DNA from 4 places in the Streptosporangium sp. NPDC049078 genome. Region 1 is predicted to be linked to each of the others. Evidence: riboswitches for the same ligand, from Rfam matches in the RefSeq annotation. Region 1 holds a riboswitch; each other region holds the start of a gene.
The links. A riboswitch is a leader RNA that binds a small molecule or an ion and turns the genes downstream of it on or off. The one in region 1 is predicted to bind cobalamin.
Positions count from the first base shown of each region.

Region 2: another riboswitch for cobalamin. It lies ahead of cobN (cobaltochelatase subunit CobN); the one in region 1 lies ahead of AB0B90_RS10470 (ribonucleoside-diphosphate reductase subunit alpha).
Region 3: another riboswitch for cobalamin. It lies ahead of AB0B90_RS13700 (CbtB-domain containing protein); the one in region 1 lies ahead of AB0B90_RS10470 (ribonucleoside-diphosphate reductase subunit alpha).
Region 4: another riboswitch for cobalamin. It lies ahead of metE (5-methyltetrahydropteroyltriglutamate--homocysteine S-methyltransferase); the one in region 1 lies ahead of AB0B90_RS10470 (ribonucleoside-diphosphate reductase subunit alpha).

Region 1 covers NZ_JBEZEL010000005.1:297,272-300,472, reverse strand. Annotated here, with positions in the region: gene AB0B90_RS10470 (ribonucleoside-diphosphate reductase subunit alpha) at 1-1,557, opposite strand, end outside; cobalamin riboswitch at 1,670-1,871, opposite strand; gene AB0B90_RS10465 (tripartite tricarboxylate transporter substrate-binding protein) at 1,876-2,901, opposite strand; gene glmS (glutamine--fructose-6-phosphate transaminase (isomerizing)) at 2,993-3,201, opposite strand, start outside.
Region 2 covers NZ_JBEZEL010000004.1:128,926-132,126, forward strand. Annotated here, with positions in the region: gene cobN (cobaltochelatase subunit CobN) at 1-1,451, opposite strand, end outside; cobalamin riboswitch at 1,688-1,883, opposite strand; gene AB0B90_RS07720 (precorrin-3B synthase) at 1,905-3,201, shown strand, end outside.
Region 3 covers NZ_JBEZEL010000007.1:165,265-168,465, forward strand. Annotated here, with positions in the region: gene AB0B90_RS13685 (VWA domain-containing protein) at 1-213, opposite strand, end outside; gene AB0B90_RS13690 (histidine phosphatase family protein) at 257-829, opposite strand; gene AB0B90_RS13695 (CbtA family protein) at 826-1,566, opposite strand; gene AB0B90_RS13700 (CbtB-domain containing protein) at 1,574-1,768, opposite strand; cobalamin riboswitch at 1,803-1,933, opposite strand; gene dop (depupylase/deamidase Dop) at 2,053-3,201, opposite strand, start outside.
Region 4 covers NZ_JBEZEL010000010.1:216,434-219,634, reverse strand. Annotated here, with positions in the region: gene AB0B90_RS19030 (hypothetical protein) at 78-899, shown strand; cobalamin riboswitch at 970-1,161, shown strand; gene metE (5-methyltetrahydropteroyltriglutamate--homocysteine S-methyltransferase) at 1,280-3,201, shown strand, end outside.

The DNA.
Region 1 (3,201 bases):
GGCCAGGCCCATCAGGCCGAGCCCGATCGGACGCCACCGCCGGTTGGCCGCCTCCGCCTCGGGAGTCGGGTAGAAACCCAGGTCGATGGTCCGGTCGAGGAACCGCACCGCGGTACGGACCGTCGCGCGCAGCCGCGCCCAGTCGATCCCGCCCTCGAGGTCCCCTGACAGGTGGGCGGCGAGGTTGATCGAGCCGAGGTTGCAGACGGCGGTCTCGGCGTCGCCGGTGACCTCCAGGATCTCGGTGCAGAGGTTCGACAGGTGGATGACGTTCTCGGGCCTCGCCGTCTGGTTGGAGGTACGGTTCGCCGCGTCCTTGAAGGTCATCCAGCCGTTGCCGGTCTGGGCGAGCGTGCGCATCATCCGCCCGTACAGGGTGCGGGCGGGGATCCGCCGGGTGAAGCGGCCCTCGGCCTCGGCCACCCGGTAGGCGTCGTCGAACGCGGCGCCGTACAGGTCGGTGAGGTGCGGGACCTCCTTGGGGTCGAACAGCGACCAGAGGCCGTCGGCCTCGACCCGGCGCATGAACTCGTCGGGGATCCAGTTGGCCAGGTTCAGGTTGTGCGTGCGGCGGGCCTCCTCGCCGGTGTTGTCGCGCAGTTCCAGGAACTCCTCGACGTCGGCGTGCCAGGGCTCCAGGTAGACGCAGGCCGCGCCCTTGCGGCGGCCTCCCTGGTTCACCGCGGCGACGCTGGAGTCGAGCGTGCGCAGCCAGGGCACGATGCCGTTGGAGTGTCCGTTGGTGCCCCGGATCAGCGAGCCCCGCGAGCGGACCCTGGTCCAGGCGATCCCGATGCCCCCCGCGTACTTCGACAGCCGCGCGACCTGCCCGTAGCGCTCGTAGATGGACTCCAGCTCGTCGCGGGGCGAGTCGAGCAGGAAGCACGAGGAGAGCTGGGGCCTGCGCGAGCCCGAGTTGAACAGCGTGGGCGAACTGGGCAGGTAGGACAGGGTGGCCATGAGCGCGTACAGCTCGGCGGCCTCCTCGACGGTCTCGGCCAGGCCGCAGGCCACCCGCAGGAAGAAGTGCTGCGGGCGCTCCAGGACCTTGCGGGTCCTCGGGTGGCGCAGCAGGTAGCGGTCGTAGACGGTGCGCAGCCCGAAGTACTCGAACCTGGCGTCCGCCTCCGGATCGACCAGCGCGTCCAGGACCGCGGCGTGGGCGGACACGAACCTCGCGAGCCCGTCGGCGACCAGCCCCGCCTCGTGGGTCGCGGCGACGGACTCGGAGAAGGCGCGGACGCCGTGCTCGGCGGCCTCGTCGGCGATCAGCTCGGCCAGCATCGCGGCGGCGACCCTGGAGTTCTCGGGATCGGTGATCACCCGGGCGGCGGCCTCGTCGATGGCCAGCCTGCGGGCGTCCGTGGCGCTCCCGACGCTCCCGGCGCCGTCGTCGCCCGTCGCGGCCACCGCGGCGCTCCGCGCGTTCCCGGTGTTCCCGGTGTTTCCCGTGCCGCCATGGCCCGACGCGGTCACCACCGCGCCTTCGACGCCGCTGTCGCCCGTCGCGGTCGCCGCCGTGCTCCCCGTCGCGGTCTCCGCCAATGCCTGTGTCACCTGGTGCCCCTCGCTCGATCGGACTCGCCCCAGGCTCCGCCGGATGGCACGCGTCCGCGAGCGATCCCGGGCACGCCGGATCGCCTCGTTCCGCGGGCCCTCCCACGAGGCCCTGGACATTCACGTCACCGGCAGGTCTTCGGACTCACGGGCGCGACGCGCATGCCTACCGGCCGTCGCTTCCCAGGTATGGATCACCCAGTGCTCAATGACGGCTTTCGTTCCCGTTCACCGCTGCGGGGCAGTCCCGGAATCTCACCGGGTTCCCTCTTGCCTCGCCCCCTGCGGGGCGAACCAGCAACGAGCAGGATCCTACATCTAGGGGCGCCTGACGCAACTACCCCAACAGGTTGTGTCGGAGGACTTCAGTAGCCCGAGCTCGTGAAGCACACCGCGGGTGCGGGCCGTCTCGGTGGCGAGCCACTGGCGAAAGTCGTCGCCGCTGAGATAGACCCGGCTCCAGCCGTGGGCCGCACACAGGGAGCGCCAGCGTGGCGCGGCGTCGAGCCTGTCGCACAGGGCGATCGCGGCGTCCCTGTCCTCCGGGCTCATGTCCTTGGGCCCCAGCAGGCCGCACCAGTCGCTGTACTCCAGCCGGACGTCGACCTCTCTGAGCGTCGGCGCGTCGATCCCGTCGATCCTGTCGCCGGAGGAGACCGCCAGGGGCCGCATACGGCCCGCGGCGATCTCGGAGCGCAGAGCACGCGCCGATCCCAGCAGGGCCGCCACCTGGCCCGCCTGGAGCGCCTCCACGGCGTCCTCGGGGGTAAGGTATCCGGCATACTCCAGCAGCCGGGTGTCCACCCCGAGGCACTTGCCGATCATGCCGTAGAGCACGTGCTCGGAGCCCCCTTCCGACCGGCCGCCGACCGCGAGCCCCGCCGGGTTCCGGCGCAACCCCGCGGCGAAGTCCTCGAAGGTCAGCAGGCGGGAGTCGGCGGGGACGACCAGGACCGCCCAGTCGCCGACCAGGCGGGCGATGGGGGTGGCGGCGTTCACCACGGCGACGGTGTTGGCGATCTCCGCGGCCGCCACCATCGGCATCGCGGTGACGAGCAGCCTGCCCTCTCGCGCGAAGGGGCCGCCGAAGGCACCGAAGGCGCCGAACGCGTCGCGAGGGGCGGAGCCCAGGGCGCCGCCCCGCTCGACGGCCATCGCGGTGCGCGCCAGTCCCGCCTGGACCGCGACGGTCGCCAGCCTGCCCGCGATCCTGTCCCAGCCGTGGCCGTCGGCGGTCGGTTCGAGGAGGAGCAGGCGCTTCACCACCGAGCCGGCGTCGTTCGCGCCGCACCCCGCGGCGAGCAGCACCCCCGCCGCCAGCGCGAAAAACCCCCTACGGCGCATAAGCGCCCCTTCCCCCAAGAACCCCCCATACCACAGGTTAGTACTCCATCACTATCTGTGACGAGACGGGGGGAGGGAAAGGGCGCGGGGCTCACTCCACCGTGACGCTCTTGGCCAGGTTCCTGGGCTTGTCGACGTCGCGGCCCAGGGCCACCGCCGCGTGGTAGGCGAAGAGCTGCAGCGGGATCGAGAGCAGGATCGGGTCCAGCTCGGTCTCGTTCTTGGGCACCACGACGCAGTCGTCGGCGAGCTTGGGGTCGGCGTCGCGGTGGCCCACCATGAGCACCCGGCCGCCCCGGG
Region 2 (3,201 bases), on a different contig from region 1:
ATGGGATTCTCGCCGAAGCCGCGCGGCGGCTGCACCATGACCACCACGTTGCCGGAACGCAGCGCGGCCAGCACGATCTCGCCCTCGGGATCGCGTGAGCGGTCCACGAACAGCTCGCCGGGCGCCGGGCCCCAGTGCTCCTCCATCCGGGCGCGCAGGTCCGCGGGGAGGGTGGCGTACCACTCGGCGTACCGGCTCGCCGCGATGCGCACCGGGTTTCCCGCGAGCTGTTCCTCGGTGAGCCAGTCCTGGTCCTGCCCGCCCGCGGCGATCAGCGCGTGAATGAGCGCGTCGCCGTCCTGCCCGCTCACCCCGGGCAGCTCGTCCTCGGCGCCGATGTCGTAACCGCGCTCGCGGAGCGCGGCCAGCAGCCGCACCAGGCTGGCCGGGGTGTCCAGGCCGACGGCGTTGCCGATGCGCGCGTGCTTGGTGGGATAGGCCGACAGCATCAGCACCAGCCGCCGCTCGGCGGGCGGGATGTGCCGCAGCGCGGCGTGGCGCACCGCGATGCCCGCCACCCGCGAGGCCCGCTCGGGGTCGGCCACGTAGACGGTGAGCCCATCCTCGTCGATCTCCTTGAAGGAGAACGGCACCGTGATGATCCGTCCGTCGAACTCGGGGATCGCGACCTGGGTGGCGGCGTCCAGCGGGGACAGGCCGTCGTCGTTCTCCTCCCAGGAGGCCCGGCTGCTCGTCAGGCACAACCCCTGCAGGATCGGCACGTCCAGCTCGGCGAGCGCGCCGACGTCCCATGCCTCGTCGTCCCCGCCCGCCGACGCGGTCGCCGGACGGGTGCCGCCCGCGGCGAGCACGGTCACCACCAGGGCGTCCACCGTGCGCAGGACCTCCAGCAGGCCGGGTTCCGCGGTGCGCAGCGAGGCGCAGTACACCGGCAGCGCCCGCGCGCCCGCGTCCTCGATCGCCGAGCAGAGCACTTCGACGAAGGCGGTGTTCCCCGCCACGTGGTGGGCCCGGTAGTAGAGCACCCCGACGACGGGTCCGTCCTGGCCGCGCGTCTCGCGCGCGAGCGTTCCCCAGGTGGGGGTGGGCTCGGGCGCGGCGAACCCGTGGCCGGTGAGCAGCAGCGTGTCGGACAGGAAGTGATGCAGCTCGGTCAGGTTGGCCGGGCCGCCGTGGGCGAGGTAGGCGTGCGCCTCGGCGCAGACCCCGCCGGGCACGGTGGACAGCTCCATCAGCTCGGCGTCCGGCGCCTGCTCGCCGCCGAGGACGACGACGGGCCGGGGTCCGGCGAGCAGCGCGTCCAGCCCCTCCTCCCAGGCGCGGCGCCCGCCGAGCAGGCGGACCACGACCAGGTCGGCGCCCTCCAGCAGCGGCGGGAGGTCGGCGGCGGTGAGTCTGGCGGGGTTGCCGAGCCGGTAGTCCGCGCCGCTCGCGCGGGCGCTCAGCAGGTCGGTGTCGGAGGTCGAGAGCAGCAGGATCACGCGCCACACCCCGGCAGAGGAGTGGCGGTACGGCCCGCGGGAGCCGCGATGCGGCGGGAGAGCGGCGACGTCGCGGTGTGACGCGGGAGCGGCGGTGTCACACCGTGATGTGGCGACCGCGATGCCGCGTCGTGATGGGAAGACCACGATGCCGCGGTGTGGCGGGGGAACGGCGATGTCGCGGTGTGGCGGGGGAACGGCGAAAAGCGCACGGAGCTTCCTCCCTCGGGGTCCTCGCCCCGGGTCGTCGTCGGCCACGACGGCTGGAGTCTCCTGGCTCCCGGATCGGTGCTCACCCCGGCCTTCCCGTCCTTCGTCGGACAGTGGCCCGGGTGGGGTTCGCTCCCCGGTTACAGTGGCGGGACCGCGCCGGATTCACACCGGCTTCCTCCCTTGCCGTCGCCATCGATGACACTACGGCAGTCCGGGTCATTGCAAGAAACTGGCATTAACATCCTCTGAGTGTCCATTGCCGACTTTTCCGGACGATCGCGACTCGACGCGTGCCCCGGGGCCCTCCAGGTCCACCCCGCCGCGGACGGCGGCCTGGCCCGCGTCCGCGTACCCGGAGGTCGTCTCACCCCCTCCCAGCTGCGCGAACTCGCCGACGCCGCCACGGCGTACGGCAACGGCGTCATCGAGCTCACCTCCCGGGCGAACGTCCAGGTGCGCGGTCTCGGGCCGGAGAATCCAGAAAGCGGTCCGGAAAACGGATTCGCCGCGCGGATGGCGAAAGCGGGCCTGCTGCCCTCGGCGACACACGAGCGCATCCGCAACATCCTCGCCTCCCCGCTGACCGGAGTGGACGGACCGGCCGAACCAAACGAACCCGGCAGACCGGCTGGATCGGCCGAACCAAACAAATTCGGCAGACCGAACAGACCAGCCGGACCCGCCGAACCAGGCGGAATCGACGAACCAAGCGGACCGAGCGGCGGGGATGCTCCGAACGGCACGAAAACGAACGGCCGTGGGATCGCCGACATCACCCCTCTGATCGGCGAACTGGATCGACGGCTGTGTGCCCGCCCGGCCCTCGCCGCCCTGCCGGGACGGTTCATGTTCGCCCTCGACGACGGACGGGGAGACGTGGCCGGCCTGGGCGCGGACGCCACGATCCTGCCCACGGCACCGGACGAGGCCGCGCTGCTCCTCGCCGGAACCGACACCGGCCTGCGCGTACCGCTCGACGAAGCCGTGACCGTCCTGCTCGCCACCGCCGAGGCGTTCCTCGACGAACTGGCCACCCGGGACGTCACCGCCTGGCGGATCGCCGAACTTCCCGACGGGCCCTCCCGGATCGCCACCCGGATGCGAACCGCTCTCGGACTCCCCGACACGCCCCCCTTCGAACCGGTGAGACCGCACGTCGTGACCTCCGGGCCGGTCGGCGTCATCGAGGGCACGGGCCGGCGAGGGAACCGAACCGGCGTCACCGGAGAGACAGGTCCCGGAAAAGCCGCAGGCCACGGAGACAGGGACACGGACGGTCCAGGAAACGAGGGCACGCGGGTGGCGCTCGGGGTGGCGATCCCCCTGGGGCGGCTGACCTCCGCGCAGGCACTGCTGCTCGCCGACGCCGCCTCGGGCGGGGAGATCCGGCTCACGCCATGGCGCGGTGTGGTCCTGCCCGGCCTGGACCGCGCCGAGGTCACGGGCACGGCCGCCCGTCTGGAGGCCGCCGGGCTGGTCGTCGACCCCGCCTCCCCCTGGATCGGTGTGACGGCCTGCACCGGCCGCCCCGGTTGCGCCAAATCCC
Region 3 (3,201 bases), on a different contig from region 1:
GGCGGCGGGGTCGCAGGAGAACCGGCAACCGGTCACCACCTCGACAGGCGGCAGGAGAGCGGCCAGCGCCCGCACGATCGTGGACTTGGCGGTGCCCTTCTCCCCTCTGACCAGTACTCCCCCGACGCGGGGGGAGACCGCGTTGAGGATCAGCGCGAGTTTCAGGTCCTCCAGCCCCACGATCGCGGTGAAGGGATAGCGGGGGTTGCGCACCTTGGGATCTCCTTCGCATTCACGTGGTCGGGTGGTCGCGCCGTCAGGGGAGGTGGCTGAGCCGCCAGCGCCCGCCGCGCCCGGTGAGTGCCACCCGGGCCAGCGGCGCGACGTCGACGCGCCAGAAGGAGCGGGCGGGGGCGCCAAGGACGTGGACGACCGCGGCACGGATGACCGCCGGATGGGTGATCGCGACGGCCCTGCCGGGAGTACGGACGGCGAGCCAGCCGGAAACCCTGGCGAGGAGCGCGGTGATCGACTCCCCGCCGTGCGGCGCCGCGCCCGGATCGCCGAGCCAGGAGGCGAGCGCCTCGGGCTCCGCGGCCTCGACCTCGCCGAGCGTCATGCCACTCCAGCGGCCGTGGTCGCAGTCGGCGAGCAGCGGGTCGTGCTCCGCCCGCAGGCCGAGCGCCGCCGCCGTCTGGACGCAGCGCAGCTCGGCCGGGCAGGCCGCTGAACCGGGGTCTGCCCAGCCGAGGTGCCGCGCCATCCTCTCGGCCCGGCGCAGGCCGCGTTCGTCGAGTGGTTCGTCGACGGGGAACGCGGCCCGCGCCGTCGCCGAGGTGGAGGCGTGGCAGACCAGGAGCAGGCGGGTGACCCCCGAGGGGGTCGTCACACCGGGCCGCGCCTGCGGGCGGCGAAGGCGAAGAGCGCGCCGACACCGGCCCAGAAGACCGCCTGGGTTCCTATCGAGGCGATCCGGAAGTCCCACAGGAGATCGGCGGGGAAGCCCTGGGGCACCTCCGAGATCTCCGGCAGGAGGATCCAGGCCGCGACGACGGGGACCAGGAAGGCGGCGCCCGCCGACAGCCAGCGCACCCACGGTTCACTCCGCGAGGCGTAGCGGTGGGCGGCGGTGCCGGCGGCGACGGCGAGGATCCCGATGGCCACGGCGACCAGATAGAGCACGGTGCGCTGGTCGATCGTCTCCGGGTCACCGACCGCCGGTGGGTTGGCGGGATATTTCATGAAAGGGATGAGGACGACGGAGGTGAACGCGGCGGCGGCGAGCGTGACCGCGAGCACCGGTTCCGAGCGAGGTCCCGCCCGGCCGCGTACGGCCGCGTAGACGAGGGAGAACAGGCCCCCGATCGCCAGGCCGTACAGGCCGAGGGCGAGGAAGAGCCCGAAACGCTGCCCGTCCCTGCTGACGAGGGCCTCCTCCTCACCGTGGGAGTGGGCGGCGGTCCCGGTGTCGTCGTGTGGTTCGGCCGAGGAGGCGGCCGCGGCCGCCTCCTCGAGCGCGATGGCCTGGTCGATGCGTGGTTCGCCGACGGTGTAGGCGAAGACGGCCGCGAGCAGCCCTGCGAGCAGTCCGGCGACGAGGCCCCGGACGATGAGTTTGGAGATCACCTGCGGCTCAGTGGCACGGTACGCCGAGCAGGTGACGCCCGTCGTGCATGAGTTCGTGCAGGTAGTTTCCCGCCTGGGAGATCGCCCCCTGGTCGAAGGTGACCAGATAGGCGAGAAGCAGCAGCGCCGGTACGGCGAGCAGCCAGCGGGTGAGCGAGTGCCATGGGATGGGCTGGGTGTGCGGTGCCGAGATCTGGCTCACGGCCACCTCCTCCGGGATTGACGCGTCCCTTTTCGTAGGTCGGTGGCGGCCGAGTGTGACCTGGCTCCCGGCCCTCGCGGGCCGGATTACAGTGGCGCGACCGCACCGGAATTTCACCGGATTTCCCTCGCACCGCCACAAAGCACCCGGAACGTATCCCGATTCTCCGTCCCCCGTCAATCCAGGTGTCCGGTTTGACGGGATCCGGTAGGCGCGAAGAGGGGGAGGTGGCCCGGCCGGGCCGCCTCCCCCTCTCAGGCCCTTCTCAGGCCCCGCTCAGGACGTCACTGCTCGCCGGTGAGCGCCGTCACCAGCTCAGCGGCGGTACGGCAGCGGTCGAACAGCTCTCCCACGTGGGCCTTGGTGCCGCGCAGCGGCTCAAGGGTGGGGACGCGCTGCAGCGACTCACGGCCGGGGATGTCGAAGATGACCGAGTCCCAGGAGGCCGCGGCCACCGACTCGCTGTACTGGCTCAGGCAGCGGCCTCGGAAGTAGGCCCGGGTGTCGTTGGGCGGCACCTCGATGGCCCTCTGCACCTCCTCCTCGGTGACCAGGCGCTGCATGCGGCCCCGGGCGACCAGCCGGTTGTAGAGTCCTCGGTCGGGACGGATGTCGGAGTACTGGAGATCGACGAGCTGCAGACGCGGATGCGACCAGGGAAGGCCGTCACGGGTCCGGTATCCCTCCAGAAGCTCCAGCTTGGCCACCCAGTCGAGCTCGCCGGACAGCTGCATCGGATCCTCCGCCAGGCGGGTGAGGACCGACTCCCAGCGCTCCAGGATGTCCTTGGTGGGCTCGTCCAGGCCGTTGGCGCTGCGCTCCTCGGCATACTTGCGCGCGAGCTCCAGGTATTCCATCTGGAGCTGCACCGCCGTCAGCTTGCGGCCGTCGCGCATGGAGATCTCGTACTTGAGCGTGGGGTCGTGTGAGACCGCGCGCAGGGCCTGGACGGGGTTGTCCACGGCGAGGTCTCGGGTGAAGTAGCCGTCCTCGATCATCGCCAGGACGAGCGCGGTGGACCCCAGCTTCAGGTAGGTCGAGATCTCCGACATGTTGGCGTCACCGATGATGACGTGCAGGCGACGGTATTTCTCCGGGTCGGCGTGGGGTTCGTCCCGGGTGTTGATGATCGGCCGCTTGAGCGTCGTCTCCAGCCCCACCTCGACCTCGAAGAAGTCGGCCCGCTGGCTGATCTGGAAGCCCTCGCCCCGTGAGTCCTGACCGATGCCGACCTTGCCCGCGCCGGTGACGACCTGCCGGGAGACGAAGAACGGCGTCAGGTGCCTGACGATGTCGGCGAACGAGGTGGCCCGGCGCATGAGGTAGTTCTCATGGCAGCCGTAGGAGGCGCCCTTGTTGTCGGTGTTGTTCTTGTAGAGCTGGATCGGGGCGTTGGCCGGCATCGCCGAGGCGCGAACCGCCGCGTCGTGCAT
Region 4 (3,201 bases), on a different contig from region 1:
AGTTATTTGACGAACGGACTTCGCCGCACCGGGAGCGGCTGGATGAACCCTTCAGGGCGGCGGAGCGTCCCTTAGGTGTGAAGAAATTGCTTTTGACCATTGCGGTGCTTGCGTCGTTGTGCGCCTGCGGCCAGTCCGGTGCCGGTCCGGCACTCACTGTGGCCGGAAGCGAGACGATCGTGTTGCCGCGGGCCGATCAGCCCAAAGCGCATCGGCCCACCCTGGAGCGGCTCAAGCGAGAGGCAGCGTCGTCGGGTCGGCCTTTGGAGGAGGTCGTCAAGCGGTACGCGACCCGGGTGGCTGCTACCTCGTCGCCCAAGCCGACGGACTTCGAGGGTTACGACCCCGCGGTGACCGACCCGGGCGTGACGATCGACGGCATTCCCTACGCCGAGTTGGTCGACCTTGGGACCATCGCCAGATCGGAGGGCATCTCCTACGAGGAGGCCATCGACCGCTTCGGTTCGCAGTCGTCCAACAGTCAGGTGATCGACAAACTTAATACGGAGTTTCCCGACGAGATCTCCGGCGTCAGGTACGTCGACGACCAGCGAGGGCTGCGCGTCGGCTTCAAGGGGCCCATTCCGACTCGCGCGATCGAGTTGGCCAGGACCCTCCCCGTGGAGGTCACCCTGATCGGCGGCAAGGGATTCTCGGCCGCGGAGCTTCGGGAGGCCCAGGACACGGTCGTGTCCTGGCTCCAATCCCGTCCTGAGGTGGCCACGATGACGACGCACCCAGATGACGAGACCGGCCACGTCAAGGTCACAGTTCAGCCGAAGATGATGCCGGACGATGCGGAGGAGTTCAAGCGTGGGCTTCAGCTCCCGCAAGTGGACAATCCGCACATCACCATCGAGGTCACGCTCTCCGCCGAATCGGTCGCCGTTCGCCCGTAGTGAGCCACCGACGCGCACACGACTGGGCCCGAACGGTGGCCGGGCCGTTAAGCTCTCCGGTGTGGATGGTTCGCCCGTCTCCTTCGGGGGTGGGCGTCGTAAGAGGGAACCCGGTGTGAATCCGGGACTGCCCCGCAGCGGTAAGCAGGAACGACCGCCGTCACAAGCACTGGGCGCGTGCCTGGGAAGCGACGGCCAGTAGGTCATGCCTCAGGCATGGTGCCCGCGAGTCCGAAGACCTGCCTCCGCCCGCGTGCCGCTCGGCGCGCGGTGGTCCGCGGCCTCGTGGGAGGGCCTGGGACGCGCTCGCCGGGGGCCTGCTCCGCGTTGCGTTTCTCTCTCCTGCCTGGCCGCATACTGGCGAGACGAGGGAAGTTGCCATGAGGACGACCGTTTTGGGCTACCCGCGCATCGGCGCGCATCGGGAGCTCAAATTCGCCACCGAGGATTTCTGGGCCGGCACGATCGGCGCCGACGAGCTGGAGGCGACCGCCGCGTCGCTGCGCGGCTCGGTCTGGACCGAGCTGCGTGACGCGGGCCTTGATGCGATCCCGTCGAACACGTTCTCGTTCTACGACCAGGTGCTCGACACCACGGTCATGATCGACGCCGTGCCGACGCGTTACCGCGACCTCACCGGGCTCGACCGGTACTTCGCGATGGCGCGAGGCACTGCCGAGCTTCCGCCCCTGGAGATGACCAAATGGTTTGACACCAACTACCACTACATCGTCCCCGAGATGGCGTTGGACACCCGGTTCCAGCTCGCCGGAGGCTCGGCCGCCAAGCCCGTGGCCGAGTATCTGGAGGCCAGGAATCTGGGGATCGAGACGCGGCCCGTGCTCGTCGGCCCGCTCACCTATCTCCTGCTGGCCAAGGCCGCGCCGAACTCACCTGAGGGATTCACCCCGCTCGACCTGCTGGACTCCCTGGTGGAGACCTACGCCGAGTTGCTGGAACGGCTGGCGGGCGCGGGCGCGCAATGGGTGCAGTTCGACGAGCCTGTCCTGGCCCGCGACCTCGGGGCCCGGGAGATCGACGCGCTCGGGCGGGCCTACCGGCGGCTTGGCGGCCTGCCCAGCCGTCCGAAGATCCTGCTCGCCACGTACTTCGGCGCCGTCGGTGCGCAGGCGCTGCGGACGATCGCTTCCACCGAGGTCGAGGCGATCGGGCTCGACTTCGTCGCCGGACCCGGCAACCTGGAGGCGGTGGCCTCGGTCGGCGGGCTGGCCCGCAAGACCTTGGTCGCCGGGGTGGTCGACGGCAGGAACGTGTGGCGCGCCGACCCGGCGCGGGTGAAGTCGACGTATGCGGTCCTGCTCGGGTTCGCCGACACGGTGGAGCTGAGCAGTTCCTGTTCACTGCTGCACGTCCCGATCGACCTCGACAGTGAGGCGGCGCTGGACCCGGCGGTCCGGGCGCGGCTGGCGTTCGCCCGGCAGAAGGTCGCCGAGCTGGTCGGTCTCGCCGCCGACCTGCGCTCCGAGAACCCGTCGGCCGTGAAACCCCCTGTCGTACCGGCCGATCCCGACGTCCGGGCCCGGCTGGAGGCTCTTGGTGACGCGCGGCGGGCCGATCGGGCGGTCCGGTTCGCGGCGCAGCGGGCCAAACTGGGACTGCCCGAGCTGGCCACGACGACGATCGGCTCGTTCCCGCAGACCGCGGAGATCCGCAAGGCCCGCGCGGACCGTAAGGCGGGACGGATCGACGAGAACGCCTACGTCGAGGCGATGCGCACCGAGATCGCCCGCGTGATCACGCTTCAGGAGGAGCTCGGCCTGGACGTGCTCGTCCACGGCGAGCCCGAGCGCAACGACATGGTCCAGTACTTCGCCGAGCGACTCGACGGCTACGCCGCCACCGACCACGGCTGGGTCCAGTCGTACGGTTCCCGCTGCGTGCGCCCGCCGATCCTGCACGGCGACGTCTCACGCCCCGAGCCGATGACGGTGGAGTGGGCCTCCTACGCCCAGTCGCTCACGTCCAGGCCGGTCAAGGGCATGCTCACCGGGCCGGTGACGATGCTGGCCTGGTCGTTCGTCCGCGACGACCAGCCCTTGGCGCAGACCGCCCGCCAGGTGGCCCTCGCGCTCCGGGACGAGATCACGGATCTGGAGGCCGCCGGGATCGGGATCATCCAGGTGGACGAGCCGGCGCTGCGCGAGCTCCTGCCGCTCCGAAAGGACGACCAGGAGGTCTATCTGGCCTGGGCGGTCGGGGCGTTCCGGCTGGCCACCTCCGGCGCCGCCGACTCCACCCAGATCCACACCCACATGTGCTACTCGGAGTTCGGCGAGATCAT